DNA from 2 places in the Priestia sp. Y58 genome. Region 1 is predicted to be linked to the other one. Evidence: predicted binding sites of a transcription regulator. Region 1 holds the regulator's gene; the other holds the start of a gene.

The links. The regulator LexA, encoded in region 1, represses DNA repair genes until DNA is damaged. The targets are predictions, from matches to a motif close to CGAACATATGTTCG.
Region 2: the regulator LexA is predicted to act here: its motif matches at 1,631-1,644, upstream of MMB68_RS24730 (Y-family DNA polymerase).

What each region holds. Positions count from the first base shown of each region.
Region 1 covers NZ_JAKWFL010000001.1:302,120-305,559, forward strand. The annotation lists gene MMB68_RS01675 (YneB family resolvase-like protein) at 1-654, opposite strand, end outside; gene yneA (cell division suppressor protein YneA) at 708-1,037, opposite strand; gene lexA (transcriptional repressor LexA) at 1,184-1,801, shown strand; gene MMB68_RS01690 (magnesium transporter CorA family protein) at 2,013-3,440, shown strand, end outside.
Region 2 covers NZ_JAKWFL010000012.1:46,793-50,232, reverse strand. The annotation lists gene MMB68_RS24735 (serine/threonine protein kinase) at 1-1,457, opposite strand, end outside; gene MMB68_RS24730 (Y-family DNA polymerase) at 1,692-2,957, shown strand; gene MMB68_RS24725 (hypothetical protein) at 3,338-3,440, shown strand, end outside.

The DNA.
Region 1 (3,440 bases):
TTTATCAAGAGATTGAGCACTCTCTTGGTACTCTTGATAGCGGCGATGTACCGTCGCTTTTGAAATATTATGACCAAAACCTTTTAGCGTAACTGAAATTTCAGCAAAGGTTAAGCCGTTATGACGAAGGCGGACAATTTCTTCAATCGGCGCTTCTTTTTTTTCCCTTCCCGAGTTAACTCCTTGATTTTTTAAATTTTTCTGCGGACGATAACCGTTTTCTACGGCTCTTTTCATTCCTCTTTTAATTTTAGCATTATGTAATTTCCGCTGATGCTCTTCCACTAAGCTAATAATATCTAACACCATTGAATCAGATTCTGAAAGCTGAAGCTGACCTTGATGACTAATCGTATAGATGGTAGCATTTTCTTTATGAAAAGCATGAAGCAGCGCAATTCGGGCATTTCCTCTGCCTAATCGTGTTTCGTCTTGAATGAGCAGCACGGATATTTTCTCTTCTTTCATTGTATGAAGAACATCCAAAATACCCTCTCTGTCTACATCATATCCGCTTGCTTTTTCCATCACGACTTTTTTCACCTCTAGATGGTGAAGATCAGCAAGCTTTTTTAATTCTTCTTGCTGGCGCTGTAAAGATGTTTCTTGGGTTTTTTTATCCGTACTGACACGGCAATAAATAATGGCGTCCACTTTTATCACGACCTTTTCGGCTTCTAACAATATTCAGGAACGGCCGTTACACACTACTGTTCAATTGCCACTTGATTATGTAACTCTTTTTTTAAAACAGGAATATATAATTTATCTCCAGGTGATAAAGACTGGGCAGTATCTGAGTTTAAATCATTGACGTCTTCAACCCATTTGACAAATTCATTGGTGGTCAAATGATGGTGATTATGATACTTGTTGGACAAGTCCCAAAGCGTATCTCCTTTTGTAATAGTAACCGTTGAATATTTGTCTAAATCTACTTTATCCGCTCCTAAAACCAGCGTCAATACATATGTAAGTGCAGCGATAACTGCAAAAAAAATAGCGTAATGTTTCATAGAATGTAAGAATTGTTGCATATTATGATCCCCCTATCAGAATATATGTTCTTATTTTATTGAGAACATTTGTTTCTGTCAATGGAATTCTTCGAACTTATGTTTGTATATTGACACATCACGTGGTATAATTCACCTAAAGAATAGCTAAAATCGAGGTGAAAAATATGAAGCTATCAAAACGTCAACAAGACATACTAGATTTTATTAAGCACGAAGTAAAATTAAAAGGTTATCCGCCTTCTGTTCGCGAGATTGGGGAAGCGGTAGGATTAGCCTCTAGCTCCACTGTACACGGGCATTTAGCTCGTTTAGAAAGCAAAGGGTTAATTCGCAGAGATCCAACAAAACCAAGAGCAATCGAAGTTCTTCAACTAGATGAAGTAAACATCCCTAAAAGCAATGTCATTAATGTTCCTGTTATCGGTAAAGTAACAGCGGGTCTTCCTATAACAGCCGTTGAAAATGTGGAAGAATATTTCCCTCTTCCAGATAAATTCGTTTCTCCAGATGATCATGTATTTATGCTTGAAATTATGGGAGAAAGTATGATTGAAGCAGGTATTCTAGATGGCGATATGGTAATCGTACGTCAGCAGCAAACGGCTAATAATGGAGATATTGTGGTCGCTATGACCGAGGATAACGAAGCAACGGTAAAACGTTTCTTCAAAGAAGAAAATTTCGTTCGTTTACAGCCTGAAAATTCAACGATGGCGCCTATTATTCTTCGCCACGTAACGATTTTAGGAAAAGTAACTGGTGTATATCGCACGATTCACTAATCAGACACTGTATGTAAAGCCAACTAATCATGATGTTAGTTGGTTTTTTTACGTTTGTTTTCTAAAAAAATTGGCATATTATAAATGATACGTTGAATCATCGCAAGCAGGTAGAACGGTTTTTGTAAAGCTTGTTTCACTTTTTACTTTCTATCTGCATTTCCGCGACTCTTACAAGGAAATACAACCGACCATAAGAAGGATGTAGTTTATGACCAATACACCAAGGAAAACAGAATCATTTCAAACCATTGTACCTACCAAAGCAATGAACATGTTTCTTTTTCCTTTTTCTTTTGATCGAAAAAATAAAGAGCAGCTTGTTCATGCACTGAAAGAAAATTTGTTCGAGTTTTTTTCCATTCAAAACAAACATTTAGAAAAAGAATACTACGGAGAACAGTATTACGTATCTCATGATAGCCTGGATCAATATTTTCTTCCTTACATTGAATGTATTCTATTCCCTGACTCGTGCGAAAAAGAAGGGTTGCTTCGATTTTCCAAAAAAATAGACCATACCATTACGTTACACACTTCCTCCACCACCGTGTCTAGCAACGTGCTGTCTGTGGATGTTTTTTTATGTCCTTTTGAAATTGGCGTCATGACCATTCGCACTGAGATGAGCCATGATCATTATACCTATGATGATATTTTAGAATTCATGAATCATTTTCGTGTATTAGAACCGAAGCTTGCTGAAGAGCATGGATCCACCATTACCTATGAACATCATCGCTATAGCAAAGTACAAGATTATATTTTTTCACAGCTTGCGCCATTTTTGAACGAACACATCAAGAAAGAAGCCACGCGTGAACAGCACGTTGGGAGCCTTCCTTATTTTATCGATGAACGGATGTTTGTGTTAAGTTATGTAACGGTAAATAAAGAGCAAGAGATTAATTCCACAACTTTATTTCGTACTGGGCAGCTAAATAGCTATACGCCTGACGGGAAAGCGTTTATTTCTGCACACAATCATGAGTATATTAAAACGTATAATACTAAACATGTGTATGAAAGGTGGGCTCCTGAAACTTATTACGTCATAACAGACCATGTGTTTTCATGTATTTCTAAATCGGCAGACTCTAAAACGGATCAGCTTTTGATGAATCATCTATTTGGCCAGCATTACTATAATTTATTTTTACATTTTTTCTATAAAATCGTGTTGCTAAAACTATCTTATGAGTATTCTCAGCTCACGTTTCATAAAAATTCAGAGGGCATTGAACGACTAATCCGCTCTATTACCGTATTTTCAGGTAAATATTTATTTTTAGAAATTAGCTCTCGCACAGAAGGTCAAGAGTTTTCTGAGCTCTTTAAAAAAATCTTCCACATCAATTCTCTTTATCAAGAAGTCAAAGAAACCCTTGGTACTTTGTACCAAAATCAAGAGAAAATCGCAGCCAAACGTCACAATTACTTATTATTGATTTTAACGATTTATACGGTTCTTTCCGGTATTTACGGAATGAATTTAGTTATTAGCAAACTAAAGGGAAACATCAATTGGGATAGTATGAAGCAGTTTTCTATCTTTGAATATATCGCTTTAATAGTAGCTCTATCAGGAATTCTGATCAGCATTAGTCTCGGAGTGAGTTCCCTATGGAATTTATTAAAA
Region 2 (3,440 bases), on a different contig from region 1:
TTGCTGTTCAAAGAAGCAAAATCTCCAGCTACTTGCAGGTAGTAGCCATGTGGATGAGCTGCCGAAATAAAATTGACAAAATCATCAATTGAATCTGTATCCTCAAACTTATCGATATTTAGTGAAATTCCATAATATAAGGGTTTATTGCTGTTGATGGAACTTAAATAAGCTCTGCACTCCTTATAGATGTTGTAATCCACTCTGATCCAATCATCGTTATCTGAATTGTAGAAATGGAAAGGTGCTAAAAGAACATCTGGGCTATAACTTAGCTGAAAATCTAAAACTGCCCTCGATCTTCTCTCAATCTCTGAAGCAAACCTAAAATCTTTTGGTGTTTCTTTTTTTAAAGTATTTATAACGTAAGGTAATTTCTTATACGTTTCCTTGCTTGTAAATGCTGAATAACCCAGCGTTTGTGTATAAGGATCAATTAACAACCGCGTATCTTCTCCGCGAAGTGATTGATAATTTTTATCTGAGAATATTAACTGTGGAGCATTGAAAACTACTCCATCTAAATCGCTTTCTTTGGAAATTTGATTAATTAACTTTGAGTCGTTATTTTGAGATACAATGATGAGTTCAAGTGAATTAGGTTTATAATTGAAATTAAAAGTTTTCTCTTGTTTTCTTTTTATACAATTGTTAAGTGTTGATCTTATATTATCTAGAGTTAAATTTCTTTTATACGGTTCTTTTAAAAGTAATGTTTCAATCATTATAGAAATTTCAAGAGGAATATTCTGCACTTTATTAATGACCGGTTCTGGTTTTTCATTAATAATTTTAAACATAGCTTCTAGCTGATTAGACATTTCTAGGGGCTTTTCATTAGTAAGTAATTCATAAAAGATGGCTCCTAATGAATAGTAATCTGCCCGATAATCAATGTCTTTTGCAGAACTTAGTTGTTCAGGAGCCATATAAGCGAGTGTTCCCATACCTTGTCCGGTAATCGTAAGTGAACTAGCGTCAATTAGCTTCGAGATTCCGAAATCTAGTACTTTAACTTGAAAAGTTTTTTCGTCTACTAATATAATATTTTCCGGTTTTAAGTCTCGATGAATAATCCCAGCTTCATGAATCTCATTTACAGCATTAAAAATGTTTAATATTAAGGTTGATGCGCCATTGACAGATAATGCCCCTGTGTCTCGTACGAATTTTTCCATACTTATACCTTCGACATATTCCATCACAATATAACGATAACTTTCTAAACCATCTTTATAGATACCATCATCAATGTAATCTACAGTTCCTTCTCCCTTAATATTCTTCAATATTCTAATTTCTCTTTCTATTCTTTTCACTCCGTCGCTTTGCATAGCCATCATATTTTCACGAATGAGCTTTAGCGCATAAGGCTTATTATCTTTTTCAACTAAATAAGTTGTTCCAAAACTACCTGACCCCAGTACTTTTATTACCTTGTAATTATCAATAACCATAAAATCCCTCCTCTAAATACATACTACCACTTCTTTCTACAAAAAGGATTGTATGTAGTTCTTTATATTTATTAATTTGATGGATGAATCTACTTATGAACTTATCCTTTAGAATGGTGAAACTGCTATTTAATAGCAATAATCGGGAAAACTTTAGAGTTTTTATTGATTAAAGAACATTTGTTCGTATATAATATAGAGAACAAATGTTCTTTAATTTAAGGAGTTCTTTTAATGGATGATAGGCAGCTACCAAACAGAGTGATTATTTGTATAGACATGAAATCGTTTTTTGCCTCGGTTTCCTCTGTCATACGGGGGTTAAATCCGTTGAAAACAAGACTTGCGGTGGTGGGGAATATCAAAAGGTCAGGATCGGTTGTGCTAGCTGCCACACCTTTATTAAAGAAAGAAGGGATCAAAACAGGAAGTCGTCTTTTCGACATTCCTAAAAGGAAAGATATCCATGTGGTGAATCCATCTATGGAGAGATATATTAAGGCTTCGAACTATATTTCAAGTTTGGTGTTACAGTATGTGGCTCCTGAAGACTTTCATGCGTATAGCATTGATGAGTTATTTATTGATGCGACAGCTTCGTTGCATTTATTCGCTCAAACACCAGAAGAACTGGCCCATAGAATCATCAACGAGATTTATCGCAAGACACGGCTGACAGCTACCGCAGGTATCGGTCCGAATCTCTTACTGGCGAAGGTGAGCTTAGATCATGAAGCCAAGAACAGCCCAACAGGAGTTGCCTATTGGCGATATGAGGATATTCCCTTTAAGTTGTGGTCCATTCATTCGATGAAGGATTTCTGGGGGATCTCGTCTGCTACGGAAAGACGCTTAAATCGTTTGGGTATTCACTCTATCAAAGAACTCGCTTTTTCTTCAAAAGAGATGTTACGAAAGGAATTTGGCATACTAGGAGAAGAGTTGCACCAAAATGCGAATGGCATTGATTACAGTCGCATTTCTGATGTATATATTCCTAGCTCTCGTTCCTTTGGAAAGAGTCAAATTTTATTCCGTGACTATACAAACCGAAAAGAAGTGGAGTTATTGCTGTTGGAGCTATTGGATGATGTATGTTTCCGTTTACGCATGCATCAAGTGGTGGCTCAAACGATTCATTTATCCATTAGCTACAGCAAACAAACAGGTGGAGGCTTCTCCAGACAAAAGAAAATGGGGAGAGCTTCGAACTTAAGCCAGGATATCTTTCCATATTGTTTAACCATTTTACATACATATGATAGTGGCATGCCGATTCGCTCCATTGGCATTTCATTATCCAACACAAGCATTCAAGAAGAGGAGCAAATGAGCTTATTTGAGGACATTGATCAACGTGAAAGAGCCTATGCTCTTGCCAAAACGATTGATGACATTCGGCTGCGTTATGGCAAGAATAGTGTACTACGTGCGTCTAGTCACCTTCCTTATTCAACAGCTCGTTATCGAAACGGCCTTATAGGTGGCCATAAATCCTAAGGAGGAAAAAGATATGGAATCTAGATGAATGAAAAAATGGCGTCCATTCGCCACTATGCCCGAGCAATACATAGGATTAAAGGAAGTTATAAATAAGCAACTAAAGGTAGATCAACCTGTTTTAACAGAAGAATTTCACTTTAATTGAAGCCTTACATACAAATAAACAAGTGTACCTTACGTATTACAAGCATGGGCAGTGTATAACGGAAACAGGAGTTATTCAGTTTGTTGATTCTCTTGGGAATTTATTTACTTTCATTGATGACGTATTTGAGTTAAAGAATAAAATGAGGTTAAGCGAGCTAATTGATGTTCGCTTGGCTTAATTCCTGAAGAAATCGTATGCAGGAATCACTTATTTGGGTGGAGGTACATTCATGTACAATTTTAGAATCTACACGTTACGTGACGGTTCAAAGAGAGTCATTACAGTAAAAGAAGGAGAATCATTTAAAGAGGAACTCCAAAGAGCAGGTATTC